DNA from 4 places in the Halomonas sp. BC2 genome. Region 4 is predicted to be linked to each of the others. Evidence: predicted binding sites of a transcription regulator. Region 4 holds the regulator's gene; each other region holds the start of a gene.
The links. Region 4 encodes sigma-54, which starts transcription at its own class of promoters, with help from an activator protein. Its sites were predicted from a motif close to TGGCACNNNNNTTGCTNT; they were not measured.

Region 1 (8,403 bases), on a different contig from region 4:
AACGATCTCGGCGCCCATGCCATCGCGCAGATGGGTATCCGCTTCCAGGGCATCAATCGCCTCTTTAAGCGACTGCGGCAGAATCTCGATGCCTTGCGCTTGGCACTGCTCTGGCGTGAGCTCGTAAAGGTTGATGTTTTGCGCCTTGCCGGGGTCCAGCTTGCGCTCGATGCCATCCATTCCCGCCGCAATCAGGGCGGCGTGAACCAGATAAGGGTTGCAGCCAGCATCGGGGAGACGGAATTCAAGACGGCCATAAGGCACGCGCACCATGGCCGAACGGTTGTTATCACCATAGGCAATGAATACCGGTGCCCAGGTCGCCCCGCTCGCCGAACCGCCGGCCACCAGGCGTTTGTAGGAATTCACCGTTGGGGCAGCAAAGGCACATAGCGCCGGGGCGTGATGAAGTAACCCGCCCAGAAAATGGTAAGCCGTCGTCGACAGGCCAAGATGCTGGGGGTCGCTGTCATCGCCAAAGACGTTATTGCCGTCTTTATCAGCAATGGAAAGATGGATATGCATGCCGTTGCCAGGCCGATCAGCATGCGGCTTGGGCATAAAGGAACACACCATGCCAAGCTCGTTGGCGATTTCACCGGCAGCCATGCGCACAAAGGTAAAGCGGTCAGCAGAGGTCAGGGCGTCACTGAAGGTGTAATTGATCTCGAACTGGCCGTTGGCATCTTCGTGATCAATTTGGTAGATATCAAAGTCCACCGCCTGAAGCGCTTCGACCAACCTTTCCAGAAACTCGCGTGAGCGCGACAAGCCTTTATAGTCGTAGCAGGGCTTGGCCAGCGTATCGCTCTCATCAACCGGCAACAGCTCACCGGACGCTCCCCGCTTGAACAAGGAAAACTCAGGCTCCAGGCCGGTGTTCAACGTCCAGCCCAGCTCGTTTAGCCGCTCTAACTGACGCATCATGACAACGCGGCTGTCCAGCGCGTGCGGGGCATCATTGACGTAACCGCAGCACGCCATGCGAGCGTAGTGTTTCTGCCACGGCACCAACGACAACGAGTTCAAATCACCTTTGGCCATAAAATCCGGCCCATGGGGCTGCATGCCAAGGCCCGACACCGCAAAGCCAGCGAACCCCGCGCCTTTCTCAACGACATCCATCAGGCAGTTAGCCGGCACTGACTTGGTTTTGGCCGCACCGTGTATATCCACGAACTGGGCCAGCAGATAACGGATGTCATGCTCTTTGATCAACTCAACAGCAGCTTCTGGAGACATACTCAACCCTCTTAAAAATTCTTTTCAAGAAACTATATTTCCCAAAAAGAAAGGCACATAGCATGCCAGAATGTCTCGTCGACCGTTAAAAAACCTCCTCAAATACCTACAAAACACTGATTTAAATGAAATAAATATTTAATTCAGGATTTCAAGAAAGCATTTCCCATCTTTTCTCCTATTGGTTTCTGTGCCTTGACCGCGCCATAACGGTGCAAATTTGCCAAAAAGCGCACCCATAAAGAACAAATGACACGCATATAAAAACCTGGAGGAAAATATGGCGAATATATCGACCTAAAAATTCAAAAAATAAGTAACTGTTTTTTATATGAAATAAACCTGTGTCTCATGCATTTTCTGTATGCACTGACACGTCATGGCAAGCTTATTGCTTCACTGCAAGGAAATATAATTTCTTTTAAAGAATCCATAAAGGGCGACAGCCACTTCTGGTTTCTTTTGGAAAACCTGCCCTAACCGACTGGAAGGAGAATTGATATGACAACGTTATGGCGTACTTCTGCCCTTGCCGAACGCCACCATGCACTCGGTGCGACACTGGAAGACTGGAACGGCATGGGGACTGCGTTTCGTTACGCGGGAGCGGATACCGCCGATCACCACGCCGCCATTCGCACCCAAGCAGGCTTGATGGATGTCTCTGGTCTGAAAAAGATCCATTGCGTTGGCCCGCATGCCAAAGTGCTGCTAGACCATGCCACCACGCGGGATATGTCAAAGCTTTACCCGGGAAAATCTGTCTATGCCACCATGCTCAACGAGGCTGGCAAGTTCGTGGATGATTGCATTGTCTACTGCCTGGCGCCGAATGCGTACTTGGTGGTGCATGGCACCGGTCTGGGCCAGGAAATGCTCACTCTAGGTGCCTTGGGTCGTAACGTCAGCCTGATGTTTGACGATGATCTTCACGACTTGTCACTGCAAGGGCCATTGGCCGTCGACTTTCTTGAAAAGCATGTTGAGAGTATTCGCGACCTGCGTTACTTCCACCATTTGCAGACCCGCCTGTTTGGCTTTGATGTGATGATTTCACGCACCGGCTATACCGGTGAGCGCGGCTATGAGATTTTTTGCAAGGCCAAGGATGCTCCCTCTGTGTGGGACGAAATCCTCGACAAGGGTGCCCCCATGGGCATCGTGCCATGCGGTTTCGAGACACTCGATTGGCTACGCGTGGAAAGTAACCTGCTGTTCTATCCCGTTGATAACTCCGAGACATACCCCTTCCCCGACCAGCCCGCCGGCGACACGCTATGGGAGCTGGGGCTGGACTTCACCGTATCCAAGGACAAGACCGAGTTCCGGGGGGCAGGCGAACACTTCCGCCTCAAGGGCAAGGAGCGCTTCAAGATCTTTGGTGTATTGATTGACAGCGAGGAGGCGGCAAGCGCTGGGGACACCCTCTGGGCAGATAACAAGCAGGTCGGCATTGTTACCGAAGGCATGTTTTCAAGGCTTAGTGGCCGCTCCATGGCACTGGCGCGCCTTGATGTTCCTTATGCCGAGCACGGTGTGCCGTTGGAAATACGTGGCAGCCTGCAAGCCACTGCCAGCAGCCATAGCTTGCCTTTTGATGACCCTGACAAACAAAAGCGCATTGCCAAAGGCTAGATGAAACGATCAATAAAAAGGAAAATCCATATCGACAAAAGCCAAATATGAAGTCAATCTATTACATAGAGATATATTTGGCTTTAAATCGATAAATTTCTTATTTTTTATTTATATTTAAAATTTTAAATTTATATAGGAAAAAAAATGAAGGATTCTTGTGACAGTTACATCATCCGCGTTTCTTGCCCGGCTACCTCCGGCATCATTTCGGCGGTGACCTCGTTTTTGAGCGAGCATGACTGCTATATCAGTGAACTGGCCCAATACGATGATGAAGAGCTGCAAAACTTCTTTCTGCGTGCCAAGTTTCGCTTCAATGAAGGCGTGAGTGGGGATATCGAGACATTGCGTGATGAATTTGCCGCCATCGCCAAGGACTTTGAGATGGAGTGGCAGATTTACAGCAGTTCCAAACCCATGCGCGTTTTGCTGATGGTCAGCAAGTTCGATCACTGCCTGAGCGATTTGATGTATCGCCAGGCGCAAGGTGAGCTAGACATGGAAATCACCGCCATCGTCTCGAACCATCGCGACCTTCGCCCCATGGCCGAGCGCGAAGGCATCCGCTTTGTTTACCTGCCGGTCACTAAAGAGACCAAGGCCAAGCAGGAAGCCGCGCTGATGGATATCGTCGAAGAGACCGGTACCGAGCTTGTCGTGCTGGCACGTTATATGCAGATTCTGTCTGACAACCTGTGCCGCCAACTGTCCGGGCGCGCCATCAATATTCACCACTCCTTCTTACCGGGGTTCAAGGGGGCCAAGCCTTATCATCAGGCACATACGCGAGGCGTCAAACTGATTGGTGCCACCGCGCACTACGTGACCTCTGACCTTGATGAAGGCCCGATTATCGATCAGGAAGTTCAGCGCGTTAACCATACCTATCGCCCTGAAGACCTGGTCGCCGTGGGACGTAACACGGAAACCATCGCGCTTTCCCGTGCGGTCAAGTATCACCTGGAGCACCGCATCTTCCTTGATCAGAACAAAACGGTGATTTTCCAATGACCCTCACGACACAAACATCTGCCGCCTTGATTGACGGCAAAGCCTGGGCCGAGCGGGTACTGGTTGAAGTCGCCGACAGCGTGGCGCAACTGGAAGCGGAAGGCACCACACCAGGGCTTGCTGTGGTGTTGATCGGTGAAGATGCCGCCAGCCAGGTATATGTGCGCAACAAGATCCGTAAGGCTGAAGCGGTCGGGATCCGTTCGCTTGAGTATCGCTTCGACACCTCCTTGACCCAGGCCGAGCTGCTGGCACTGATCGACAAGCTGAACCAGGACCCTGAGGTCAACGGCATTCTGGTGCAGCTGCCGCTTCCCGACAACATCAGCGAGGACGCCGTGATTCAGGCGATTTCACCGCTCAAGGACGTCGACGGGTTTCATCGTGAAAACGTGGGAGGGCTGGCACAGGGCGCTGACGTGCTGACACCCTGCACGCCTACCGGCTGCCTGCGTCTTCTGCAGGAAACCTGCGGCGACCTGAGCGGTAAACATGCCGTGGTCGTCGGGCGCTCCAACATCGTCGGCAAGCCCATGGCCGCCCTGCTGCTTCAGGCCAACTGCTCGGTCACGGTGCTCCACTCACGCAGCGTTAACGCCGAAGCCATCGCGCGCCAGGCGGATATTGTCATTGCCGCGGTCGGTCGCCCGAAGATGATCAATGCCGACTGGCTCAAGCCCGGTGCGGTGGTGATTGATGTGGGTATTAACCGCATCGAAGAGTCAGCCAATGGCGAGCCAAAGACGCGTCTTGTCGGGGATGTGGATTTTGCCAGCGTCAGCCAGGTGGCCAGTGCAATCACCCCGGTACCCGGCGGCGTCGGCCCGATGACCATCGCTTACCTGATGCAGAACACGGTGGTCGCCACCCGGCTTCAGCAACACCACAAAGCGGCTCAGCCAGCACTTATCTGATCTACCACAGGAGGGCGTTGTCATGCCTTTTGGATTATTGAAATACGGTTTGTCCTCGGAGTATCCCGTCGATGTGGACTTGCCTCCCCCCAAAGAGCTCAAGCCCTCCTACGATGTGGTGATCATCGGTGGCGGTGGCCACGGGCTGGCCATTGCCTATTATCTGGCCAAATACCACAACATCACCAAGGTAGCCGTGCTTGAAAAGGCTTACCTGGGGGGCGGCAACACGGCGCGCAATACCGCCGTTATCCGCTCTAACTACCTGACCTCGGAAGGGGTCAGGTTCTATAGCGAGTCGGTCAAGCTGTTCCAGAACCTCTCGAACGAATTTGACTTCAATATCATGTATTCCGAGCGCGGTCAGTTAACCCTGGCACATACCGATGCCACGGTACGTGCCTTCCGCCAACGCGCAGAGGTTAACAAACATTTCGGCGGACGCACCGAAATGATCGACCGTCAGCAGATCAGTGAGTTGGTGCCAACGCTTAACCTCGACCCGGGGCACTTGCCGGTTCTGGCCGGTTTGTGGCACCGCGACGGCGCCACAGCGCGCCATGATGCCGTGGCCTGGGGCTATGCCAAGGAAGCCGCCAAGCGCGGCGTTGAAATCCATCAGCTCACTGAAGTGCAGGAGCTGATCATTGAAGGCGGGCGCATTACCGGGGTGAAGACCAATCGCGGCACTATCCAGTGCGGTTGCGCCGTGCAAGCGGTTGCCGGGCACAGCTCGATCCTGGCCAAAAAAGCCGGCTTCCGCCTTCCGATTATCAGCTACCCGCTGCAGGCGATGGTCACCCAGCCGGTCAAGCCATTCCTGAGCCCGCTGGTCAGCTCTTCCGCCCTGCATTGCTACGTTCAGCAAACCAGCCGTGGCGAAGTAGTGTTCGGGGGCGGCTCCGATCCCTACCCGCTTTACAACACGCGCTCTACGCTGGAAATGAAGGAAAGCCTGATTGCCAGTGGCATCGAGATGTTCCCGTTTCTGGCCAAGGCCAAGCTGATGCGCCAATGGGGCGGGATTACCGACATGACCCCGGATTACAGCCCCATCATGGGGGAAAGCCCGGTTGAGAATTACTACCTGGATGCTGGCTGGGGCACCTGGGGCTTCAAGTCAACGCCCATCTGCGGCAAGACCATGGCAGAGCTGGTAGCCAACGGCGGAAAAGTGCCGGCGCTGATTCAGCCATTCCGCCTGGAACGTTTTGCCAATTTCCAGCAAGTCAATGAAATGGGCGCGACAGCGGCCAGTCATTAACGTCAGCCGCTTATGTCAGCCACCGTCTCAGCGACTATGTGAAGGCACGCTCAATGAAAGTCATGAACTGCCCGCTCAACGGGCTACGCAATATCAGTGAGTTCATCTATGGCGGAGAACTCAAACCGATGCCCGGTCAATGCAGCGACCGGGAATGGGCCCACTATGTGTTTTATAGCGACAACACAGCAGGCGTTATTACCGAATGGTGGATGCATGCCGCCTCCAGCTACTGGTTCCTTGCTGAACGCCATACTGTTACCGATGAAATACTGCGTACGTTCGATCCCAAGGAAGTTTTCCAGGAACGTGTCGAGTTTTCCTCTGAGGAGACACGCAAATGAACCGCACCCAACCATCAGGCAATACACAGACGATGGATAACCGCCTTCCCGCTCCCATGGGGCTCTATATCGACCGTCAACAGCCTATCAGCATGACGTTTGAAGGGCAGACCCATCAGGGTTTTTGCGGAGACTCGATTGCCAGTGCGCTGGCGGCTGATGGCCGTTATCTGCTGTCCCGCTCGTTCAAGTACCACCGCCCGCGCGGCCCGCTCACCATGGCCGGGCAAGATGCTAATACGCTGGTGCAGCTGCCCGATGAACCGAACGTACTGGCAGATACCTGCCTTGCCTACGAGGGTTTGAACGTTACAGGCCAGAACTACAGCGGCAGCCTTGACCACGACAGCGACATGAAGCTGGGTAAGTTCTCGAAATTCATGCCGGTGGGCTTTTATTACCGTTCTTTCTATAAGCCTAAAGGTGCCTGGAAATACTGGGAGTCCCTGATTCGCAAGAAAGCCGGGCTGGGTCACTTTGACCTCAAGGCGAAGGGCGATTATCACGACAAAGCCTACCTGTTCAAAGACGTTGTGGTGGTGGGCAGTGGCCCCGCCGGGCTTAAGGCTGCCTTGACGGCTGCAGAAGGCGGCGCCCAGGTACTGCTGGTTGAGCAGGAACCCTTGCTGGGCGGCGCGCTGACCTACGCCCGCTTTGATGAACAGGGGGTGCGTGCCACGGCATTGCGTGATGAACTGGTGCCGGCCGTGGAAGCACACGCCAATATCCATGTGCTGTGCAACGCCATCTGTAACGGCTGGTTCACTGACAACTATTTGCCGGTCATCCAGGACAAGCGGATGTACAAGGTGCGCGCCAAGGAATGCATCGTCACCGCCGGGGCCTTTGACCAGCCGGTCATCTTCCGCAACAACGACCTGCCGGGTATCATGCTGGCCAGCGCCGTCCAACGCCTGATGCGCCATTACGCGGTGCGCCCAGGCAAGCGGGCCGTTGTGTTAACCGGCAATGATGACGGTTATCTGACCGCCCTCGACCTGCACGAACAGGGCGTGGATGTAGCGGCCCTGGTGGATATGCGCGCGGGGCCAACCGACAGCCAGCTAAGCCAGGCCATCAAGCAGCGCGGTATCACCCTGCATCTTGAGCATACCGTTTTCGAAGCGCTGTGCGACAAGACAATGCACCGCGTTAACGGGGTCGATATCCGGCGTATTACCCAACGCGGTGAAGTGGACAAAGAAAGCGTGACTCTGGAATGCGACCTGCTGTGCATGAGCGCAGGCTATATGCCTGTCTACCAGCTGTTGTGCCAGGCTGGCGGCAAGCTGACCTACAACGACGATGTCGCCGAGTTTTCGCTTTCCAACCTGCCCGAACACCTGCATGTAGCAGGCTCGGTCAATGGTTTGCACGACCTTGAGCAGGTGCTGCAGGACGGTATCTTTGCCGCCAGCCAGGCACTGGCTAATCTGGGGTTATCCGCACCGAAAGCCGACCCTGTGACCGAAGCGCCCAGGCAAGTGAACTTCCCGTGGCCCATTTTCGCTCACCCCAAAGGCAAGGAATTCGTCGATTTTGACGAAGACCTTCAGATCCGCGATATCATCAACGCCACCCGCCACGGTTACCGCGATGTCCAGCTGGTCAAGCGCTTCTCCACCGTTGGCATGGGGCCGTCGCAAGGCCGCCACTCTGCGCTGCCCACTGCCCGCCTGGTGGCTGATGCTACCCAGCGTTCAGTCAGTGAAACCGGGGTGACCACCGCACGCCCGCCGTTTACCGCCGAAACCCTGGCGCACCTTGCCGGACGCAGCTTCGACCCTTTCCGGGTGACCACCATGCAACAGCGTCACCTTGAACTGGGTGCCGTCATGATGCCTGCCGGCGACTGGCAGCGCCCGGCCTATTATCCCAGTGCCGACGGCCGCCTTGACCGCCACCACTCGATGCAGGAAGAAGCCCGGCACGTCCGCGAGCACGTTGGCCTGATTGATGTCTCGACCCTGGGTGGCCTTGAAATACGCGG
Region 2 (8,403 bases), on a different contig from region 4:
CGTCGAAATTGATGGGCATGCCGGCTATTACTGCGCGGGCATGAATCAGAAAGCGCATGTCACCGTGAACGGAAATGTCGGGGTTGGCGTGGCCGAGAACATGATGTCGGGCAAGGTGCATGTCAAAGGCGATGCGTCCCAGTCGGCGGGCGCTACCGCTCACGGTGGCCTGTTGGTCATTGAAGGCAATGCCTCGGCGCGCTGCGGTATTTCCATGAAAGGGGTGGATATCGTGGTCAAGGGTAATATCGGCCCGATGAGCGCTTTCATGGGGCAGGCCGGCAGGCTGGTGGTGTGCGGCGATGCCGGTGAGGCGCTGGGCGACTCGCTCTACGAAGTGCACATCTATGTAAAAGGGGAAGTGGCGTCTCTGGGGGCGGATTGCGTCGCCAAGGAAATGCGTCAGGAGCACCTGGACGAGCTGGCAGATTTACTCAAACAGGCAGGTAGCGACGAAAACCCTGGCGACTTTACGCGCTATGGATCAGCGCGCCAGCTCTACCACTTCAAAGTCACCAATGCCTCGGCCTACTGATCTGGAGCCTGACATGACAGATAACACGATTAATCCGGCACTGAGAGAGTCCGCTACCTTTGGTCGAGATGTCATCGCCGAAATTCAGCGTGCCGCCGAAACAGGCATCTACGACATTCGCGGTTGGGGTGCCAAGCGCAAGGTGCCAAATTTTGATGATCTTTTGTTTCTCGGTGCGAGCATGTCGCGCTACCCGCTTGAAGGCTATCGGGAAAAATGCGACACCGAGGTGGTATTAGGCACCCGCTACGCCAAAAAACCGATGGTGATTGATACCCCGGTGACCATTGCCGGTATGAGCTTTGGTGCCTTGTCAGCACAAGCCAAGGAAGCGCTGGGGCGCGGAGCATCGGAAGTCGGCACATCGACGACCACAGGTGATGGCGGCATGACCGCAGAAGAACGCGGTCAGTCATCCAAACTGGTCTATCAGTACCTGCCGTCACGCTATGGTATGAACCCGGATGATTTACGCAAAGCCGATGCCATCGAGGTGGTCTTAGGGCAGGGCGCCAAGCCGGGTGGCGGCGGGATGCTGCTGGGCCAGAAAATTTCGGATCGTGTCGCCCACATGCGCACGCTGCCCAAAGGTATTGATCAGCGTAGCGCCTGCCGCCACCCGGACTGGACGGGGCCCGACGACCTGGCCATCAAGATTGCCGAATTGCGTGAAATTACCGACTGGCAGGTGCCCATCTTTATCAAGATTGGCGCGACGCGCACGTATTACGACGTCAAGCTGGCGGTGAAAGCCGGCGCGGATGTTGTGGTGCTGGATGGTATGCAGGGCGGCACGGCAGCCACTCAGGATGTGTTTATCGAGCATGTCGGTATTCCCACCCTGGCGGCGATTCCTCAAGCCACACAGGCCCTGCAGGAAATGGGCGTTCACCGTGAGGTGCAGTTGATCGTCTCGGGCGGGATCCGTAACGGTGCTGACGTTGCCAAAGCCATTGCCCTGGGTGCGGATGCCGTGGCCATTGGTACGGCTGCCCTCATCGCCTTGGGGGATAACCATCCACGTTTTGAAGAAGAGTACCGCAAGCTGGGTTCAGCGTCTGGCTATTACGATGACTTCCAGGAAGGAAAATGCCCAGCGGGGATCTCGACGCAGGACCCAGAGCTGAGCCAACGCCTTGACCCGGTGGAAGGTGGCAGGCGGCTGGCCAACTACTTGCGTGTGCTGACCCTGGAAGCGCAGACGTTGGCCCGAGCCTGCGGGAAATCCCACCTGCATAACCTGGAACCGGAAGATCTGGTGGCCTTGAATATCGAAGCGGCTGCCATGGCGCGAGTGCCCCTGGCGGGTACCACCTGGGTGCCTGGTCAAACGTTTTAGGCTGGCATTGGAAGGTCAATCTGCTATCTGGTGACAGGTAGCTGCCTGCATCATTAAACGCTATCCCGAAGGCTGGATACCCCTTCCAGGCTTCGGGTTTTTTTATGCTCTTCAGCAACACCTATCAAGCCTTCGATGCGGTAGCGTCAAGTGCTGTTAAACAGAAATGCCAAGCAGGGTTTTAAAAAACAACTTTTTAATTGTTGTGCAGGATATCGCTTAAAAAGAGCGCGCGCCCAGTGTGTTTAGTTGGCGTGATGAGTGGTTTCTTTAGTGTATATATAAAAAGAAATATTCACTATTTAATTTTTATCCAGATAAAGGTCAGCGGATGCACTAATACAGGCTTTTTAAAGCGTCATCTGCACTATTACAGCGCGGCCTCTTTTTGTTCTTTTTTTATAAACCTATGAAATTAAGATTATTTTTTTTTTGGCATGAAACGTGCTTTATCTACAGTAAATAAAATATCACCACAAGAACTAAATGGAGCGGCTTAAGTATCGCTGGTGATATTTAGGTTTCATATATAAAACCTTGATGTCTTTCGATTCCGTCTCTGTCGTGCTGGCATCCATTAACCGGGTATTTATCAAGGGGAAAAAGTCAATGCAGCATAACGCTCTTCCTGATGATGACAGGATAAAAAGCAGGCCGATATATGTAACGCCTGAGCATCCCGCAACAGCTAACTACTATGTGTGTGTGGCTGAGCCAGACGCGGTAAATCTCATCATGAAACATGTGGCGCCGATTGATAAACACCGGACGCCGTTTCATTTCATTATCTGTGCTGATCGCGCTGACGCGCCCCCGGCGGGGTTGCCGTCTGAGTGGCAGAACGTGCCACTGCAATGCTGCGACCGTGACGCACTTTCCACCACGCTGGCGACCCAGCTGGAAACATTGACCCAAGGTTGCCATGTGATTGTGGCGGGCAGCGAAGCGTTTTTATGGGATGTACATACCCTGGCCCTGGCACACGGGCTGCTCGACGCTGAAATCACCTTGCTGCCTTCAGCAGATAACGCCCGACGCGTGTTTTGCACGCACTGCCGTTTTATGAGCGAGCCTGTCACGGCGTCACCCACCCGCTGCCAGGGGTGTGGGCTCACGTTGGAAGTTCGCGATCATTTTTCACGTCGCCTGGGGGCCTATATGGGCGTGCGGATAGATGCCGAGGTGCCCGGTGAGGTTCCCCGCGAGGAGGTGTTTGACTCATGAGTGACCTGATTCCGGTACGTGTCGCCGAGATCGAGCAGATCAGCTCGATTATCAAACAGTTTACGTTTGTTGCTGATGAAAAGCCCCTGCCGCCGTTTTCTGCCGGTAGTCACGTGGTGGTGCAGATGGAAGGTGAGGGGAAGCGTTTCCGCAATGCGTATTCCTTGATCAGCAACCCGGCTGACAGCAGTCATTATCGCATCGCGGTGCGGTTGCAGGAGCGCTCCCGAGGAGGCTCTCAGTTCATGCATGGTGAGTTTCGCCCAGGGGACAGGCTGTTTATTTCTCCGCCCGCCAACATGTTTCTACCGGATTGGCAGGCGCGGCACCACATATTGATTGCCGGTGGCATCGGAATAACGCCGTTTCTTTCTTACGGCTATGAGCTGGAACAACGTCAGGCCTCCTTTGAAGTGCACTACGTGTATCGCAATGCCGAAACAGGGGCCTTTCGTGAGGCCTTGACGGAGCGTTTTGGCAACAGGCTTTACTGCTATTCCGGCGAACGTCCCGACTTTTACACTCTGCTCGGACACCAGCCGCTTGGCACCCACGTCTATGTTTGCGGCCCGGAGGCGATGATTCAGGACGTCAAAGCCACAGCGAGTGCGCTGGGCTGGTCACCTCAGCGGGTTCATTACGAAGCCTTCACGGCTCCTCAGCCAGGTAAGCCTTTTGTAGCCAGGCTTTCACGCTCGCAGCAGGACGTCGCCGTCGCGGGGGATACGCCTCTGCTTGACGCTCTGGAAGCCCATGGCCTTGAGATACCCAATATGTGTCGTGGCGGTGTATGCGGCCAATGTAAAACCTCGGTGGTGGACGGTGACATCGAGCATCGGGATGCGTTTCTCGATGATCAAGAGAAAGCCAGCCAGCGCTGCATCATGCCTTGCGTGTCACGTTCAGCGAGCGACTACCTGGTGCTGGATCTATAAATCAAGGGGGAAAACACCATGCAACTTGCACCGCGAGATACCCAGGCCTTCCGAGGCCAGTTTACCTACCGCAATAGTCCCGAGGCCGTGAGACGCTTTCCCTTCCCGTTTCCGGAAGATGATTATATGTACTCAGTCAATACTGAGCCGCATACGCTGCCGGGCCCCAAGGGCAGTGTTTACGAACATATGCTCGATATCGATGAACATTATCTGTGTGAAACAGCAGAAAGGGCGATGGTGCTGGAAGAGGACCCCGCTCGCTGCCTTGCCATGCCCCACATGGAACAGGCGTGCTGGGACCTGCTTGAATTTGTCATGACCCACTATGCCCAGGATTATCCCGAACATTTTTCCTTCACCCAACAGGGCGATCAATGCGAGTGGATTAATCGCCCCCTCGGCATTCATCAGACCTTTGTGATGGGCGACGCAAGCACTTTGCCCATGCCGCCGATGGAGTTTATCGGACGCCAGATGCAGGGGGATTTTGCGTTACTGGATCAACGTGATGCAGACCTCTTCATGGACGCAGGCGTAATCACATCACCGGCTGACTGGTCGCTGGCCTTTGATGCCGGAATGAGTTTCAAACAGTGGCATGGCCCTGTGCCGCTGGCTCATGAGATGGGTATTTTTGATCGGGTCCTTAAATATCTGTGCGCCATTCAGGTGGGCAGCCCGATTCGTCGTTTGAACTGGACGATGACGATCCACCCACGCATGGACAGTTCCCCTGAAACCTATCACCAATGGGGGGCAGACCGAACCACGATTACCCCCGAGAACGTAGGCAGGGATGTCTTTCTGCGTGTCGAGTTACAGACACTGGTACGTATGCCCCGAAGCCATGCGCTGTTCTTTGGCATCCGCACTTATCTGATCAGCATGGACGACCTCACAACCAATAAGGCCTGGGCCAAGCGGCTGCATCGCGTGCTGGCCAATCTGCCCGAGGCACTGGTGGATTACAAAGGGATGACACGCTACCGCGACACTGTCGTGGAGTGGTTAAGCGAATACGACCACGAACTCCAACCACAAACCTGAAACCTGCTAGCCGAGAGGACACTCATGAACGAGATAACGCTAGAGCTGAGTTATGCGCTCGATACCTTCTATTTTCTAGTCTGTACCGCCTTTGTCATGTTCATGGCCTGTGGTTTTGCCATGCTTGAATCAGGGTTGGTCCGGTCAAAGAACACGGTCGAGATACTGACCAAAAACGCGATGCTGTACTCCGTTGCGTGCCTGGTTTATCTGGTGGTTGGCTACAACCTGATGTATCCCGCCAACCCAGTCAGCAGCTTTATTCCCGGGTTGGATTTCATGCTGGGCAGTGATAACAGCATGGCCGATATTTCGGCGGGAGAAGGCTCACCTTATTACTCTTCCATGGCTGACTTTATTTTCCAGGCGGTATTTGCCGCTGCCACCATGTCGATTGTTTCCGGGGCAATTGCCGAGCGTATGAAACTGTGGCCTTTCCTGGTGTTTGCGGTCTTCATGGTCGGAGTGATTTACCCCGTGAACGGGTTCTGGAAATGGGGCGGTGGCTTCCTGGATGAAATGGGCTTCCAAGATTTTGCCGGCTCCGTTGTGGTGCACATGGCAGGCGGTGCCGCAGCACTGGCCGCTGTATTGATGGTTGGCGCACGTAAAGGCCGTTTCGGTCCCAATGGTGAGGTACGGGCCATTCCGGGCGCCAATCTGCCGATTGCCATGCTTGGCATGTTTATTCTCTGGATGGGCTGGTTCGGGTTCAATGGCGGCTCGATGCTGAAAATTGCCAGCCTGGATGATGCCAATGCAGTGGCACGTATTTTCGTCAATACCAATACCGCCGCAGCCTCGGGCATGGTAGCGGCCGCTCTGCTGTACCGTGCCTTGTTCGGCAAGACCGATATGACGATGGTCATGAACGGCGCATTGGCCGGGTTGGTGTCCATTACGGCTGAGCCGCTTCTGCCCGGGCCGGGAATGGCCATGCTGGTCGGTGCGATCGGTGGTGTGGTGGTCGTGCTCTCTGTGCTCGGGCTGGACCGCCTCAGGATCGACGACCCCGTGGGTGCCATTTCGGTACATGGCAGTGCGGGTATCTGGGGGATTGTCGCCGTTGTATTCACTAACCCTGACGCCACGCTAGGCATCCAGCTGCTCGGCACCGTGATTATTTTCGCTTGGATGTTCGGTGCCAGTCTGGTGGTGCTTTTCATTATACGTGCCGTAATGGGGCTGCGTGTCAGCGAGCAGGACGAGTTTGAGGGCATGGATGCCCACGAATGCGGTATGCACGCCTACCCTGAGTTCGTTTCGGCCAATACATCGGACATGGATGGCACCCCCCTGCGGAGCAGTGCAGCGGCCGACGGCCTGCTGGCCAGCCGGAAACCTGTTCAACGTTAAATGATTCTCCGAGGCCAAGGCCCATTAGATAAACACGGGTCTTGGCTTTTCGTGAACTGATGATGAAAACCTAGAGGCCATACCATGCATATGATCGCAGCTATTATTCAACCCCATAGGCTTGAAGATGTCAGAGAAGCGTTATCTGATATCAATGTTCAAGGACTCACTGTGACTGAGGTTAAAGGGTTTGGAAGGCAGAAGGGGCATACCGAGCTTTACAGGGGGGCGGAGTACACTGTGGACTTTGTGAACAAGATGAAAGTCGAAGTGGGAGCCTGTGATTCCCAGGTCGACACAGTGATCGAAGCGATTAAAACAGCCGCATACTCTGGTCGTATTGGAGATGGGAAAATATTCGTCTATCCACTTTCCAATGTTATACGCATACGCAGTGGTGAAACTGACGAGGCGGCGTTATAGCTCCTTTTTAGCGAGGCTTGCGTTTTCTGCTTATTCCAACAGAAATCCGCGTACAAAACAGTGGGGTCGCCCGTCGGCACCGCTGTTTTTGCTCGAAAATCTACGGATTATCTCGAGGGTGCTCTGCCCCGACATGCCTACGAAAGGTGAAACGAAGTGACTGACAGTATGGCTCCGCAGCAACCAACCCATTTCCCGCCCTTTCGTGGTAAAGCCCGCGGCAAGCCACGCGGACGCTCACTTGCCCCGGACGCCCTGGATGCCTTGCGTCAACTGCTCGGTGATGAACGCGAGCAGCCGCAGCGGCGCCAACGTGATCTGTTGATCGAACATCTGCACGCGATTCAGGATGCCCTTGGCCACTTGCCGCTGACCCATCTACGCGCCCTGGCCGCTTACATGAACCTGCCCATGGCTGAGGTGTACGAAACCGCCACCTTCTACGCCCACTTTGATGTCATCCACGACGATCAATCGCCGCCTCCAGCGCTGACGCTGCGGGTATGTGATTCCCTGTCCTGCCAGCTGGCCGGTGCTGACGCTCTGCGCAATGCACTTGCGGTAGGCACCGACCCCGCCGAGGTGCGCGTGTTGCGCGCCCCCTGCATGGGCCGCTGTGATACGGCGCCTGTGGTGGAAGTGGGTCATTACCATCTGGGCCATGCCAGTGTTGAGCGCGTTCAGGCGGCCATCGCTGCCGATCACATTCACCCTGAACCCTTGGACTGGCCACGCCTTGACGCGTATCGGCAAACCGGTGGTTACGCCCTGCTCAGCGCCTGCCGGGCGGGGGAGGTGAGTGTTGAAAGCCTGATGGACACCCTGGAAAAGGCCAACCTGCGCGGGCTGGGGGGCGCGGGTTTCCCGACCTTTAAAAAATGGTTTTTCGTCCGCGCCGAGGCCGGGCCGCGCTACTGCGCCATCAACGCCGATGAAGGCGAGCCGGGCACCTTCAAGGATCGTTATTACCTGGAGCGCGCGCCCCATCAATTTCTCGAAGGCGCCTTGATCAGCGCCTGGGCCGTGGAAGCAGACGCCCTGTACATCTACTTGCGTGATGAATACCCGGCGCTGCATACGGTGTTGCATCAGGCCATTGCGGAGCTGGAAGCCGCCGGGCTGGTGGCACCGGGCTATATTGTGGTGCGCCGTGGCGCGGGGGCGTATATCTGCGGGGAAGAATCGGCGATGATCGAATCGCTGGAAGGTAAACCCGGCAAACCGCGCCATCGCCCACCGTTTGTGGCCCAGCGTGGATTATTTGACCGCCCGACTCTGGTCAATAACGTCGAAACCGTCTATTGGATTCCGGCCATTTATGCCCAGGGCGCCGACTGGTTTGCCAGTCAAGGCCGCCATGGTCGCAGTGGCCTGCGCAGCTTTTCGGTCTCTGGCCGGGTGAAAAACCCGGGTGTACATCTGGCCCCGGCGGGTATCACCCTTAACGAGCTGATCAACGAATATGCCGGTGGCATGCAGGACGGCCATCAGCTTGCCGGCTACCTGCCCGGTGGCGCCTCGGGCGGCATTCTGCCCGCCAG
Region 3 (6,663 bases), on a different contig from region 4:
CGGACCAGGTCAATAACGGCGTCGAGCAGATCGTGGGGGTCAACGAAGAGCTCTCGACGCGCACCGAAGAGCAGGCTTCCTCGCTGGCGGAAACGGCCTCCAGCATGGAGCAGCTGACCGCCACGGTAAAACAGAACGCTGAGCATGCCGACCATGCCCGCAACCTGGCCTCGCGAACCGCTGAGAGCGCTCAACGCGGTAGTGACGCCATGTCGTCCGTCATCGACACCATGGCCACCATCAATGAAAGCGCCACTCGCATGAGCAGCATCGTCGAGACGATCAATGCGATTGCCTTCCAGACCAATATCCTGGCGCTGAATGCCTCCGTGGAAGCCGCCCGCGCCGGGGAACAGGGTCGCGGTTTTGCCGTGGTGGCCAATGAGGTACGCCAACTGGCCAGCCGCTCCGCTTCTGCCGCTCAGGAGATCAAGGGGCTGATCGAGAATGCCGATGCCCAGGTGGTGGAAGGCAGCCGCCGAGTGCGGAGTACCGGCGAAGTGATCAATGGCATGGTGGGCGATATTCAGCAGCTCAGCACGCTGGTTCAGGAGATCTCTGCGGCCACCATCGAACAGAGCAGCGGCATCGAGCAGGTCAACCAGGCCGTGACACAGATGGATCAAATGACCCAGCAAAATGCCGGACTGGTGCAGCAGAGCAACCACGCTACCCAGCAATTGGCGCATTTGAGCACCCAGCTGCGTCAGATGGTCAGCAACTTCAAGCTCAACGCGTCACGGCATCAAGCCCAGGCGTTGTCACTGGCGCCTTCCAGCACACAGGCGCACAGCGACGATTTCTAGGCGTCAAACGTAGGCCGTCATGGCCTACACATCCCCCTGGTTATCCAGCGCGACCGCTTCGTGCATGCGGGTCAGCAGGTCAGGTACAGCGGCCTGCACCCGGTTCCAGCTGGGAATGAACGGGCGCTCACGCGGGTTGTCGAGAAACAGGTTGCCAGCTTCCAGCAGGTTGCTGGCAAACAGCTCTACTGCCTGCTCTTCGCAGTGACGGTCGAGGCTCAAACCGTTCATGGTAGCGTCGTGGTCGTAGGCCTCGATCAAGTCCAGCGCCAGCCGATAATAGGTTGCCTTCAGTGTACGGAAATCCTCGCTGCTGAAGCTCACCCCGTGGGTCGCCAGCTTGCGATAAAGGGCCTTGGCAATATCCAGGCTCATGCGGTTCAAGCCACCGCTGGCATCCTCTTCGCTCACTGGCTGGTGTTTGTGGTCATAGGCATCGGCAATATCGACCTGGCACAGCTGGCGATGCGAGTAGTTGCGCTGTAGCTCCGAGAGCACGCCAATTTCCAGCCCCCAATCGGCAGGAATGCGAATGCCCTCCAGCACATCGCTGCGCATGGCAAACTCCCCCGACAGCGGGTAGCGGAAACTGTCCAGGTAATCCAGATACGGTAGCGGACCGCACACGGTCTTCAGCGCTCGCAGCAGCGGCGTTACCATCAAGCGAGACACCCGGCCATTCAGCTTGCCTTCGGCGATGCGCGGGTAGTACCCCTTGCAGAAGCTGTAGTTGAAGCGTGGGTGCGCCACCGGGTACATCAAGCGCGCCAGCAGGCTACGGTCATAGGTAAGAATGTCGCAGTCGTGCAGCCCAACCACGGTCGAGCGCCCGGAGGCCAGCACATAGCCCGCGCAATACCACACGTTGCGCCCCTTGCCGGGCTCCAACGCCCCCAGCCCGTGGTGTTCTAGCTCGGCATCCAGCTCACGCAGCCGGGGTCCATCGTTCCATAGAATGCGGGTGTGCTGCGGCAAGCGTGAGAAAAACTCGCGGGCATAAAGAAATTGTTCGCGATCGGCCCGGTCCAGTCCAATCACGATTTCGTTGAGATACGGCACTTTGGCCAGCTCGTCCACAATGGCCGAGAGTGCAGGCCCTTCCAGCTCGGAAAACAGCGACGGTAGAATCAGCCCCATGGGGCGGCGCTTGGCAAATTGGCACAGCTCCCGCTCGAGCTCTTCCACGGGGCGACGGGTCAGGTTATGAAAATCGGTGATGACGCCATTCTGATGAAAATCACTCATGGGCACTTCCTCGTTGGGTTAAGCCGTGGCCGCTTGCTGGTGGGATTCCGCCGCTAATCGGCGGTCGTCTCGCCCCCACCAGTGAGCCACCCCCTCGGCCCATCCGGCTGGCCCGGTTGCCTGGGTGCGATACAACGCCCGGTTGTGCGGTGCCACTATCAGGTCATGGCAGCCCTTGATCACCACGGCCTGGTCCACGGCTTCCAGCATGGAAACGTCGTTGGGGCCATCGCCGAGCCCCAACGCCAGCGGCTGGCGCCCGCGCAGCGCCGCAAAGCGCTGGATCAACCAGGTCACCGCACTCCCCTTGCCTGATGCCTGCGCCATGACGTGCCAAAAACGCCCGCCCTGGGTCATGGTCAAACCATCGCCCTCCAGCGCCTCGCGCAGGGTCTCCAGGGCACGCTCGTCGTCTTCCCAGATCAGCGGCTCGCTGCCCTCACGCCGTTTGGCCGCCTTGGCCCGAGGCTCGTCCAGGCCGGTTCTGGCGATGACTTCCGCCACCTCCATCTCTCCCATGGGCGTAAACCGCAGGTTGAGGCGCTGCTTCCAGATGGCCAACCGCGCACGGATAAAGCGGATATCAACCCCCGTGTGCTTGATGACCACGCCGTCTGGCCCACTACCCGGCCGATCAAGGCTGGCATGGCACCAGCCTGGCGGCAGGCCAATCACGGCACCGTTTTCGGCAATGAAGGGCGTCGCCGTCAGCCCCAGGGCTTCACGCAGTGGCAGTAGTTCTGCCCGGGTTTTGCTGGTCACGGGAATCACCGGGACACCCAGCTGCTTGAGACGAGCAAGCCAGGGAGCGGCAGGCGAAAAGTCATAGCTATGGTGGTCCAGCAAGGAACCGTCGAGATCCGTGACCACCAAACGCGGCTGTAACGCGGGATCAAGTAGTTCAGGACTCGTGAACTCGGTCATGGCAGCACCTTCTGCAAACTGAAATCAGGTCACCCAAAAGCCCAACGTAGCCATCTTTTGAGATCAATACCCAAGGTAGACAATCACCAAAGCAGAATGCATGCCAGGATGCTTTAATTAAATAAAATCAAAAGATTAAAACACGATCGAAGCGATGCCAGAGGAAGCACCAAAATAGGGCAACCCATAATGCACCAAAACAGAGCATGAAAAAGAGGTACAGAAGACGGAGAAATAGCGCGGGATTGTTGTACAAGATTTATCTAATTAAAACACCGAGCATAAAAAAGCAAAAAATTTGCACAAACCCTTGGCAAACATTCCAGAATAGCTATACTCGAATTGTACCCACTGACTGTCTCGTACCCCCCCCCCTCACCTGATGTCAGTGGGCTGCAGTGAGCCAAGCCCTTTGATGCCCGCCACCCCCCTGGCGGGCTTTTTTTGTTCAGCAAAAGCAAAGCAGTCCCAAGCCAGCCTGTGGGAAGCCCATTCATTGGCTTATAGCCAGAGCAGTCACCCAAGCCATCCTGTGGGAGGCCAATTTCATTGGGCGACTGCCTGGGCAGGCACCTGTGCTTGAATCATCGCGAGCTAAAGCTCCCTCCCACAAAAAGCTCCCACTAACAGCAGGGCTTCTTGAACAGTGGGAGGCCCATTCATTGGCTTATAGCCAGAGCAGCCACCCAGGCTATCCTGTGGGAGGCCAATTTATTGGGCGACTGCTTGAGTAGCCACCCATATCAAGCTGAGTACAGGAATCATCGCGGGCTGAAGCCTCCTCCTACAACAGTGAGCCGCCCCAAGCCAGTGTGTGAGTACCTACTCCACGTGAATCACTACTTCGACACGGCGATTGCGGGCGCGCCCTTCGGCGCTGCTGTTATCCTCCAGCGGGCGGGTATCGGCAAACCCGACGGCGCGCAGCCGCTCAGGCTCGACCCCAGCGGCCTCTAGTGCTTCAACGATGGCAATGGCCCGTGCGCTGGAGAGCGCCCAGTTGGACGAGAACTCAGGGGTATTGATCGGTTGACTGTCCGAGTGCCCTTCGACCCATACTTCGCCGTCATAGCGCTGGATGGTTTCCAGCAGGCTGCCTACCAGCGATGTGCCGCCTTCCGACAACCCCGCCGCGGCAGAGGGAAACAGCAGCTGATCCTGCACCCGCAGACTGATGCCTTCCGCTACCCTGGAGACCTCGACGCCTTCCAGGTTCGGCAAATAAAGCGATGTTTCGACACGTTCGGGCAGCTGCTCATCCAGCGCCAAAGCGCTGCTAATGGCCTCATCGTCGATCTGTTGCACGTTGACAGGCGGCCGGTCGGTCAGCAGTACCATGTAACTGGCCAACGGCTGGCCCAGGCGCTGCGTCTCATCGACGAGCAGCGGCGTAGGCAAGGCGGGCAAGTAGCGCTCCAGCAGCGGCGCGACGGGCGATGTGTCGCTTTCGGCGGGTGCCAATGCCAGCAAGGGTGGCGCCCCCATAGGCTCGGGAACGCGCATGATCGGAGCAGGTAATCCTGCGACCCCCAGAGCCGCACTGATGGCCATCGGGCTAAGCGTGCCGGGCTCATTCAGGTAAGCGATGTTGCGCTTTTGGCGTCGCTCATCCAACAATGCGGGCAGCGGCACTTCAAGAGCAGGCACACTGCTTTCGCTGACGTCGGTGTCATCTGCTTCAGGGCTCCAACTGGTGCCGGTCACCCCGGCCGCCGCAATGATGATCACGAACAGCGCCACCAGCAGCGTCATGATGTCGATATAACTAATCATCCAGCCATTATTGCTATCGTCTTCCGGGTATGATGACAACAACGAATCGTGACGGGGGCCGCTACGGTGGTCCTCAAGCATGGGGGTTACTCATTCAAGTTTTAAACCTCGTGGCCGATCTACTATGAGCATGGCAAACTAGTCTATCAAAAAGCCCTGTCAAAAAGCCGTTTACTAGCGATAAGGAACTACCCGGTGCGCATTCGTCCTTTGCTGTCTTTCACTCGCCGCTATCTTGCCCCACTCGGGCTTGGCGCGGTTAGCTTGATGCTAAGCGGCTGTTTTTACGCCAACACATCCCAGGCGCCGATTGCCACCACCTACCCTTACAGTGAGCAGCAGCGCATGCAGGCTGCACATCACTGGAACGTACTGGCCCATCACGAAGCCAACCACATTTTGCAGCGTGAACGCGTACGGTTTCGCGACTTGTACATTACACCCGCCGATGATCAAAGCTTGCATGGCTACAGCGGCGGCGAATTTGGCAGAGGTTTTCGTACCCTGCTAACCAGCGAACTCGTCACGCGTGGGGCATCGGTCATGACCGAACCCACCGCCGACACGGCGGAGGTACACGTGGGTGTTGAGATCGTCACTCACCGTGACCGAGGCTTCATTCGCCCCCCTGTCGGTGCCTTTACCGCCCTCACGGCGGGTATTGCCGTTGCCACTATCCCCTATAACCAGTGGAGCGAACCCGCTCTGGGACTCATTCCCGGCGGCATCCTGGCCGACATCACCAGCGGCAGCTGGACTCATACCGGCAATGAAGAAGTCATCATTACCACCCAAATCGTCGATGGCGAGCGCATTTTATACTCCTCCTCCAACATCTATTACATTAATGCCGGTGATCGGCGCCAATATGCACCCCATAGAGTGCCACAGGCCCCCACAACGCCGGTCATTTCCATCACCGACACCTGGTAAACTTATGCTGTTGACACTTATGACGGTGCTATCTGCTTCTTATCGACGCTCGATTCACATGGCTGCTGCGAGCCTTGCGCTGTTGGTGCTGGCCGGCTGCGCCTCCCTGGGCAATAACAACCAGCAGGAAGCGCCCAAACCGGACCTTTCCGAGCTTGCCCATCAAGCTGCTCAGCAAATGATGGCAAGCAACCCCGACCTTACACGCTATAGCCCCATGATTGCCGCGACTTTTGTCAGCATCGACAACTTGAGCCAGTCTTCCACGTTTGGGCGTATCAGTTCCGAAATCATGGCGTCTGCGTTAGCCCAGCAAGGCATGCAGGTGCGGGAAGTCAAGATGCGCGATAGCATGTTCATCGAAGAGAACGTGGGGGAATTGATTCTCTCCAGACAAGTGCAGCGCCTGAGCGCTCAGCACAATGCTCGCTCCATTCTCATGGGAACCTATGCTCAGGGTCAGGACTCCTTGTATGTGAGCGCACGGGTAGTGCGTGCGGGTGATGCCATGGTGCTGGGCAGTGCAGACTTCCGTCTCCCCCTCGATAACAACATCCGCAGCCTGCTGGAAGGCCAGGGCGGCTGGTGATGATCGGGTAAACGTCCCCGCAACATTCAATATTGTCGAAAAGCCTGAGGAGCTTACTCCCCAGGCTTTTCATTGAAATGAGCAAAGAGAGCCGATGCCGTCTCAACCGAAACCTCGCAAGCCGCATATCGTGGCGACCAGCAGAGTCATCAAGCTAGCGGCCAACATCACCAAGCTGTTGAGCTATGGCTTTCATGCCCTGTTCCCCAAAAAACGCTTTACGCTACCGGAACAAGCGGCCCCCTGGCTGAAGCCCAAAGAGCCAACGCCCATCCCCAGGATCATCTGGCAAACCAACTTCACCAATAAGGTCACGCTCCCTGTTTACTTGAACTACCTGTTCAATCGCTTGATGGCCCCGCGCTTCGAATATCGGTTCATGATTACCGAGGC
Region 4 (8,403 bases):
CAGGTTGATGCCATTGACGATCACGTTGACCACACGCCACTCACCATTGGCCAGCCGCAGGCTATAGGTAACCGGGTAGACCTGGCCGTTGTTGGCCACCACTTCCATATCGACGCTGGCTTGATCTTCATGACGCTGGGCACGCTGCTGACTCAACACACGCAGCTCATCGTAGTCGAAAGTCACCAGACCTCGGGTGTAGGTATCGATCAGCGTCTGGCGGAAGACATCCGCAAAGCGGCTGCGCTGCTCTGGCGTAGCGTTGCGGAAGTAACTGCCCATGACGCTGGCGCCGATGTAACGGAAATCGGCAATATCATCCAGGCTATCGTTGACCAGTGCCTTCAGCTCATCGAGGTTATTGGCGTAATAGTCTTCACGCCCGTCGATTTGCGCCATGAACTCGTCGATGTTGTTGCGAATCATCTGTTCGGGCGATTGAGATTGCGCCTTGGCCAAGGCAGGCAAGGCCATCAACAGCATGGCAAGGGCAACCCACCGGGAAAAATCACTGTCATTTTCTGCATCATTACACCTCTGTAATCTGGCACCATCACCATTGACGCTTAGTTGCTGACCATATTGGACACGAACTGCTGAATAAGTTCTTCCAACACCAGCGCGGATTGCGTATCGCGAATCGTGTCACCATCCTGTAGCACCTCCGGGGCGCCGCCCACACTCAAACCAATGTACTGCTCGCCCAGCAGCCCCGCCGTCAGAATGGCCGCCGTGGTATCCTGGGAAAGCTGGCCTTCCAGGTCACTGTTCAGGCTTAGCACTACGCGGGCGTCGTACCACTCCCGGTCCAGCTCGATGGCCTCGACACGTCCAACGGTCACGCCCGCCATGGTGACGCGGGCACGCGGCTTGAGGCCGCCGATATTGGAGAAGTTGGCTTCCAGGCGGAACGTGTCAGACGCGCCCGAAAGCGTCAAACCGCTGACTCTCAGCCCCAGAAAGACCAGGCCGATGATCCCCGCCAACATGAACAGACCAACGCCAAACTCCATGGTTTTACTGCGCTTCATGACACCACCCCAACTATTGAAGGCCGCCGAACATGACGGCGGTTAAAACGAAATCCAGCCCCAGCACCGCCAACGATGAGTACACCACCGTGCGGGTGGTCGCCCGAGAAATGCCTTCGGACGTGGGAATCAGATCATAGCCCTGGAACACGGCGATCCAGGTCACCACCAGGGCAAACACCAGGCTCTTGATCATGCCGTTACCGACATCGTTGATGAACGAGACGCTGGACTGCATGTTGCTCCAGTAGGAACCTTCGAAAACGCCCAGCCACTCGACGCCCACCAGATAGCCGCCCCAGATACCCACCACACTGAATCCCACGGTGAGAATCGGCAGCGCCACGAACCCGGCCCAAAGCCTCGGGGCCACTACGCGACGCAGCGGGTCGACGCCAATCATTTCCATGCTGGTCAACTGTTCGGTGGCCTTCATCAAACCAATTTCGGCGGTCAACGCCGAACCAGCCCGCCCTGCAAAAAGCAGCGCTGCCACCACCGGCGCCAGCTCCCGCAGCAACGACAGCGCCACCATCTGCCCCAATGCCTGCTCGGCACCAAAGTCCACCAGAATGGTGTAGCCCTGAAGCGCCAGCACCATGCCGATGAACAGCCCGGACACCAGCACGATGGCCAGAGAAAGCACGCCGACAAAATGCATTTGACGAAGCCACAGAGCCCACCCTTCACGGGAGGGCACGCCCACCGCCGACTGCGCCAGAAAAACGGCCGCGCGCCCCAGCGCTTCCACCATCTCGCATCCCTTGCGCCCCAATCGCGTGATGGGCGCTACCCACTGTAAGAGTCTTGACTGCATTTACCCTGCCCCGCTTGCTGGATCGTGACCGAGAATGTCTCGGTAAAGGGTGTTGCCAGGATAGTGAAACGGCACAGGGCCGTCCGGCTCACCATGCATGAACTGACTGACTCTGGGGTCCTCGTTGACATCCAGTGACGCCGGCGTGCCATGCGCCACCACCTGGCCATCGGCGATCAGGTAGAGATAGTCGGCAATGCTCAAGGTCTCCTTGATGTCATGGGAAACCACTACAGAGGTCAGCGACATGGCCTGGTTCAAGCGCTTGATAAGCTGCACCAGTACGCCCATGGAAATAGGGTCCTGGCCCACAAAGGGCTCATCATAGAGAATCAGCTCCGGGTCCAGCGCCACGGCCCGTGCCAGCGCCACCCGGCGGGCCATGCCCCCTGAAAGCTCGGCGGGCGACAGATGACGCGCGCCGCGCAGGCCCACGGCCTGCAGCTTCATCAACACCAGATCTCGAATCATGGTATCGGGCAGGTCGGTATGCACGCGTAGTGGAAAAGCCACGTTCTCGAAGACATCCAGATCGGAAAACAGCGCGCCACTCTGAAACAGCATGCCCATTCGTTTGCGCAGCGCAAACAGCGCCTTGCGAGACAGCCGATGCACATCCTGCCCATCGATCAGCACGCGCCCCCGATCAGGCACCAGCTGCCCACCGATCAATTTCAACAGGGTGGTCTTGCCGGTTCCGCTGGGCCCCATGATGGCAGTGACTTTGCCACGCGGAATGCTCATGCTCACGCCACGAAAGATATCGTGGTCGCCGCGGGAAAAGTACACATCTTCCACCTGGATAAAGGGCATATCCGTCATGGGCATCACACCCCTCGCTCGCTCGCCAGTGCAGGCCTTTCAGACCCACCCCGGCGGTTTAAAAAACAGTGTTTTCGAAATATTATCGAACATCGTATCCTAACGCTACCCACAGGAACAGCCACGCGCACCTGGCCTGCTGCCCAGCGCCTGCCCGCAGTTTGGCTAAAAGCCGCCGCAAGGTGTTATTCTTGAAGGCTATCAACCGTGATGACGAGAACGAGACCGACCATGCCCCAATCTCCCACCCCACCCAGCTTACTGCGTGAAAGCGCGCTGCGGACACTGCAGATAGAGCAAGCGGCCATTGGTGGTTTGCAAGCCAAGCTGGACGAGAGCTTCGACCGCGCCTGCCAGCTGATCCTGGCTTGCAAGGGTCGTGTGGTGGTGACCGGCATGGGCAAATCCGGCCATATCGCCGGCAAGCTGGCAGCCACCCTGGCCAGTACCGGCACGCCCGCGTTCTTCGTTCACCCCGGCGAAGCCAGCCACGGCGACCTCGGCATGATTACCCGGGGCGATGTGGTGCTGGCCCTGTCGAACTCGGGTGAAACCGCCGAAGTCACCGCCCTGCTGCCGCTGCTCAAGCGCCTGGGAACCCCCTTGATCAGCATGACGGGGCGCCCGGACTCCACCCTGGCACGCCATGCCGAGGCCCACCTGGACAGCGGCGTAGAGCGAGAAGCCTGCCCTCTGGATCTGGCCCCCACCAGCTCGACGACGGCAGCGCTTGCGCTGGGTGACGCGCTGGCCGTCGCACTGCTGGAAGCACGTGGCTTCACAGCCGAAGACTTCGCCCTGTCACACCCCGGCGGCAGCCTGGGCAAACGCCTGCTGCTAAGGGTACGCGACCTGATGCACGACGGCGCGCGGCTGCCTCGGGTGGCGCTGGGCAGCCCGCTGCGCGATGCCCTGCTGGAAATTACGCGCCAGGGGCTCGGCTTTACCTGTGTCATCGACAATGAGGGTCGGCTTGCCGGGGTCTATACCGACGGCGACCTGCGCCGCACGCTGGACCAGTTTCACGACCTGCGCGACGTCAAGGTAGACGACGTCATGACGCGGCCCGGCAAACGCATCGGCCCCGACGTCCTGGCGGCCGAAGCCGTGCGTATAATGGAAGATAGTCGTATCACGGCGCTGGCCGTGGTCGATGAACAGCAGCGCCCGATTGGCGCGCTGCACATGCATGACCTGCTGGCAAGCGGCGTTATCTAACCCATGATCCAATGATGGATGATACGGAGGCTCTATGGCCCTACCTGACGCACTTTTAGATCGTATACGCCGTGTAAAACTGCTGGCCCTGGACGTGGACGGCGTGCTGACCGATGGTCGCCTTTACTTCCAGGCCGACGGCGTCGAAATCAAGGCCTTTCATACCCAGGATGGCCACGGCTTGAAGCTGCTCAAGCGCGTCGGCATCCATGTCGCGCTGATTACCGGCCGTGACTCGCCCATGGTGAGCCAGCGCGCCGCAGCGCTGGGCATCAGCCATGTTCATCAAGGCTGTGAAGACAAGCTCGCCACCCTGCGTGGGCTCTGCCAGCGGCTCGGTATCACCCTGGAGCAGGTCGCCTTCTGCGGCGATGACCTCCCGGACCTGGCGCCGATCAAACGCTCGGGCATCGGCATCACCGTCCCCAACGCACCGGACTACATGCATACCCACGCCGACTGGATTACCGACCGTCTGGGCGGACATGGCGCCGTTCGCGAAATTTGCGACACGCTGCTGACCAGCCAGGGGCACTGGGACGCCGTGCTCGACACTTACCTACACGGCTCCACCTGAATGGGCATCAGGGTGAAAAAGCGCGTCTGGCTGACGGGGCTGGTCATCACCCTGGGGGGACTGCTGGTTTGGCTGGACCCCCGCGCGCCCCAGCAGCGCGAGGTAGATCCTGAGGCCCAGGCCCAAGAGCCCGGACACGTGCTGGAAAATGCCGAAATCACCCTGTTCGGTGAAGACGGCACGCTTCAGCAATCCTTGGTGGCACCGCGTCTGGTACATACCCCGCAGGCGGCCATGACCCACGTCACGTCACCACGCGCCACCCTGTTCGACAGCGAGCAGCGTGAATGGCTGGCCATTGCCGACACCGGCACCTTGAACATGGACTCCCAGGCGCTGACCCTGGCCGGATCCGCGCGCCTGCTGGCGCCGGACGAAGGCTGGCAGCTGGATACCGACCTGCTGCACTATGATGGACTGGAGCGTCATGCCTGGAGCGACACCCCTGTGGTGCTGCAGCAGCCACCTCAACGCATCGAAGCCTCACGCATGGATGTCTGGCTGGACGACAGCCGTGTCAGTTTGATCGATAACGTGCGCGGCGTGCATCCGCCCGCCCCCCAATCTTCTCAGGAGTCGCCATGAACGCCCTGCTTCGTACGGCACTGTTCGCCCTTGCCGTTCCCATGGTGGTAGGCGTACTGCCTGCCGCCGCTCAACAACAGGCCCCCGTTGAAGTGGAAGCCGACCGCCTGGACCTGGACCAACGTGCGGGCACGGCGGTCTATACCGGCAACGTCGACATTCGCCAAGGTGAAATGCAGCTGCGCGGAGAGCGTGTCGAAATTCATCGCAACGAGGCGGGCGAGCTCTCCCGGGCCGTCGCCACGGGCGAGCGTGCCTACCTGCGCAACCAGCTGGAAGACCAGACGACGCCCATGGAAGGCTGGGCGCGGCGCATCGTCTACCATGTGTCCGAGCGGCGTGTAGAGCTGATCGACCAGGCCGAACTGACCCAGCAAGGGGATCGCTTCCAGGGTGGACGGCTCGAATACTTCATTGACCGCGGGGTGGTCCAAGCACGCTCCGATGTCAGCGGCAGCGCACCGCAACGCATCCGCATGACCTTACAGCCCGAGCAATAGAGAGAGCCCCTCGTGACAGCCATCAGCCCCGACACTGCAGCGGTCAAGACGCTCCATGCACAGCATCTGGCCAAGAGTTACAAGCGCCGCCGCGTGGTCAAGGATATCAACCTGGAAATTGCCCAAGGCAGTGTCGTTGGCCTGCTAGGCCCCAACGGCGCAGGCAAGACCACCTCGTTCTACATGATCGTCGGCCTGGTGAAGGCCGATGCTGGCAAAGTGGGCATCGACGATCTCGACCTGACCCGGGCGCCGATGCATGAGCGTGCCCTGGCAGGCATCGGCTACCTGCCTCAGGAAGCATCGATCTTTCGCAAACTGTCGGTGGCCGACAATATCATGGCCATTCTGGAAACGCGTCGTGAGCTGGACCGCAGCAGCCGAGAAGCCAAGCTCGAATCTCTGCTGGAAGATTTTCACATCACCCACATTCGCGACAACCTGGGCATGAGCCTCTCGGGCGGCGAGCGGCGGCGGGTGGAAATCGCTCGCTCGCTGGCCACCGAACCTGCCTTCATTCTGCTGGATGAACCATTTGCCGGCGTCGACCCCATTTCCGTGGGCGATATCAAATCGATCATACGCGCCCTCAAGAAGCGTCATATTGGCGTCCTCATCACCGACCACAACGTGCGTGAAACTCTGGATATCTGCGATATTGCCTACATTGTTGGCGACGGACACATCATCGCCAGTGGAAACCCCCAGGAAATCCTCAATAACCAGAAGGTACGCGACGTCTATCTGGGCGCCGACTTCCGGCTTTAAACAATGGCCCACGAAGACATTTTATTTAGTGGCATGCTTATTGCACTTGCACCAAACGGAGACTCGCTCTAGGGTGGAGCTTTCTGATTAACGAGTGGTTCTCAGATGGTCATGAAAGCTTCTCTTCAACTGCGCATCGGCACACAGCTGACCATGACACCTCAGCTGCAGCAGGCCATTGCGCTGCTTCAGCTATCGACGCTGGACCTTCGTCAAGAAATTCAGCAGGCGCTGGATGCCAACCCCATGCTCGAGCAGGAAGATGAGTTTGGCGAACAGGCCGTCAGCGAGCCTCAGGAAGCCGAGTGGGCAGACAGCATCCCCAGCGAGCTTTCCGTAGACAGCGACTGGTCCGACACGTATCAGGACATGGGGAGCATGGGCGGCAGCAGCGAAGGCCCGGACTTCGAGCGTCAGGCGGCGGGGCAGAGCCTGCACGGTCACCTGCTTTGGCAATTGGCCATGACCGACTTCTCCTCCCGTGAACATGCCATCGCCGAAAGCCTCATCGATGCGCTGGATGCCAACGGCTACCTGACCCAGCCTCTCAACGACATTCGCGAGGGGCTCAAGGCACAAGGCCACGACGGCCTGAGCCAGCGCGAGGTCGAAAACACCCTGCTGCGCCTTCAGCAGTTCGAACCCACCGGAGTATTTGCCCGTGACCTGCGGGAGTGCCTGATGCTGCAGCTGGCCTCGCTGCCCGAAGACACCCCGCTGCTGATGCCTGCCAAACGCCTGGTACGCCAGTTTCTCGAAGCCCTTGGCAAGGACGACATGCGCTTGCTGAAGCGACGCCTGAGCCTCGACGACGAGCAGTTGGACGATGTCATCCGTTTAATTCGCAGCCTTGACCCCAGGCCTGGAAGCGCCTATGGCATCACCGACGACAGCTATGTCACGCCAGATCTGGTGGTACGCCACGATCACGAGGGCTGGCACCTGGAACTCAACCCGGAAGCGCTGCCCCGACTGCGTATTCAGCCCGACTACGCCAGCCTGATCAAACGCGCCGACAAGAGCCAGGACAACCAGTTTCTGAAAGAGCATCTCCAGGAGGCTCGCTGGCTGATCAAAAGCCTTTCGAGCCGCAACGACACCCTGCTGCGCGTGGGGCGCGAGATCATTGCTCGGCAGATCGGCTTTCTGGAGCATGGCGAAGAAGCCATGAAACCACTGATTCTGGCCGATATCGCCGAAGCGGTGGAGATGCATGAATCGACCATCTCGCGGGTCACTACCCAGAAATACATTCATACCCCGCGCGGGGTGTTCGAGCTCAAGTACTTCTTCTCCAGCCAAGTCAGCGGCCAGGAAGGTGGCGACAGCCATTCCAGCACGGCCATTCGAGCACGCATCAAGAAACTGATTCAGGACGAGCCTCCGGGCAAGCCACTCTCCGACAGCCGTCTGGTCACCCTGCTGGAAGCGGGCGGCATCACCGTGGCCCGCCGCACCGTGGCCAAGTACCGTGAGTCGATGGGTATACCTTCGTCGAGTGAGCGCCGTCGTTTACGCTAGTTAAACGCTCTCGCCCAACAAACTCTCGACGAGGGCTTTGCAATGGCCCAAAAAGGGTTACAATCGAAGTACAGTCCGATGGATAAGGAGCACGTCAATGCAAGTAAACATCACTGGTCATCACGTTGAACTGACTGACGCCTTGCGTGACTACGTAAACGAAAAGCTGGAACGCGTTGAGCGTCACTACGACAACATCACGACCGTCCAGGTCACCTTATCTGTCGAAAAGGAGCGCCAGCAAGCGGCTTGCACGCTGCATGCCGCAGGAGCAGACCTGCATGCGGAAGCGCAGGATAATGACATGTACGCGGCCATTGACGCCCTGGCGGACAAAATCGACCGTCAGCTGGTAAAACACAAGGAAAAAGCACAAGCCCGCGCCCAAGGCGCTGGCGTGCGTTAAACCGATGACGTTGGAAACCATACTCCCCCCGGAGCGCGTGCTGTACGACGTGCCCGGGGGCAGCAAAAAAAGGGTGCTGGAGTTTTTCAGCACCTTTATCGCTCAGAACACGCCCAGCCTGGACAGTCAGGAAGTCTTCAGTCGCCTGATTGGCCGTG

Region 1: a site for sigma-54 is predicted at 1,293-1,310, ahead of glnT (type III glutamate--ammonia ligase). Genes of this name have one in related genera too.
Region 2: a site for sigma-54 is predicted at 2,308-2,325, ahead of B7L71_RS02705 (dimethylamine monooxygenase subunit DmmA family protein). Genes of this name have one in related genera too.
Region 3: a site for sigma-54 is predicted at 3,064-3,081, ahead of B7L71_RS11905 (HAD-IIB family hydrolase). Genes of this name have one in related genera too.

Annotation. Positions count from the first base shown of each region.
Region 1 covers NZ_LFGT01000004.1:4,687-13,089, reverse strand. The annotation lists gene glnT (type III glutamate--ammonia ligase) at 1-1,242, opposite strand, end outside; gene B7L71_RS02680 (aminomethyltransferase family protein) at 1,744-2,877, shown strand; gene purU (formyltetrahydrofolate deformylase) at 3,025-3,891, shown strand; gene folD (bifunctional methylenetetrahydrofolate dehydrogenase/methenyltetrahydrofolate cyclohydrolase FolD) at 3,888-4,805, shown strand; gene B7L71_RS02665 (FAD-dependent oxidoreductase) at 4,828-6,069, shown strand; gene B7L71_RS02660 (sarcosine oxidase subunit delta) at 6,123-6,413, shown strand; gene B7L71_RS02655 (2Fe-2S iron-sulfur cluster-binding protein) at 6,410-8,403, shown strand, end outside.
Region 2 covers NZ_LFGT01000004.1:14,333-22,735, forward strand. The annotation lists gene B7L71_RS02695 (GltB/FmdC/FwdC-like GXGXG domain-containing protein) at 1-535, shown strand, start outside; gene B7L71_RS02700 (FMN-binding glutamate synthase family protein) at 549-1,874, shown strand; gene B7L71_RS02705 (dimethylamine monooxygenase subunit DmmA family protein) at 2,415-3,098, shown strand; gene B7L71_RS02710 (PDR/VanB family oxidoreductase) at 3,095-4,033, shown strand; gene B7L71_RS02715 (heme-dependent oxidative N-demethylase family protein) at 4,052-5,083, shown strand; gene amt (ammonium transporter) at 5,108-6,439, shown strand; gene B7L71_RS02725 (P-II family nitrogen regulator) at 6,524-6,862, shown strand; gene B7L71_RS02730 (NADH-ubiquinone oxidoreductase-F iron-sulfur binding region domain-containing protein) at 7,019-8,403, shown strand, end outside.
Region 3 covers NZ_LFGT01000018.1:14,969-21,631, reverse strand. The annotation lists partial or broken gene B7L71_RS11915 (methyl-accepting chemotaxis protein) at 1-806, shown strand, start outside; gene B7L71_RS11910 (glycosyl transferase) at 831-2,051, opposite strand; gene B7L71_RS11905 (HAD-IIB family hydrolase) at 2,070-2,975, opposite strand; gene B7L71_RS11900 (OmpA family protein) at 3,798-4,829, opposite strand; gene B7L71_RS11895 (hypothetical protein) at 4,944-5,681, shown strand; gene B7L71_RS11890 (FlgO family outer membrane protein) at 5,686-6,270, shown strand; gene B7L71_RS11885 (glycosyltransferase family 32 protein) at 6,365-6,663, shown strand, end outside.
Region 4 covers NZ_LFGT01000009.1:183,202-191,604, reverse strand. The annotation lists gene B7L71_RS07300 (MlaC/ttg2D family ABC transporter substrate-binding protein) at 1-483, opposite strand, end outside; gene mlaD (outer membrane lipid asymmetry maintenance protein MlaD) at 567-1,031, opposite strand; gene mlaE (lipid asymmetry maintenance ABC transporter permease subunit MlaE) at 1,045-1,848, opposite strand; gene B7L71_RS07285 (ABC transporter ATP-binding protein) at 1,849-2,670, opposite strand; gene B7L71_RS07280 (KpsF/GutQ family sugar-phosphate isomerase) at 2,902-3,888, shown strand; gene B7L71_RS07275 (KdsC family phosphatase) at 3,923-4,465, shown strand; gene lptC (LPS export ABC transporter periplasmic protein LptC) at 4,466-5,050, shown strand; gene lptA (lipopolysaccharide transport periplasmic protein LptA) at 5,047-5,550, shown strand; gene lptB (LPS export ABC transporter ATP-binding protein) at 5,572-6,318, shown strand; gene B7L71_RS07255 (RNA polymerase factor sigma-54) at 6,424-7,839, shown strand; gene hpf (ribosome hibernation-promoting factor, HPF/YfiA family) at 7,937-8,245, shown strand; gene ptsN (PTS IIA-like nitrogen regulatory protein PtsN) at 8,250-8,403, shown strand, end outside.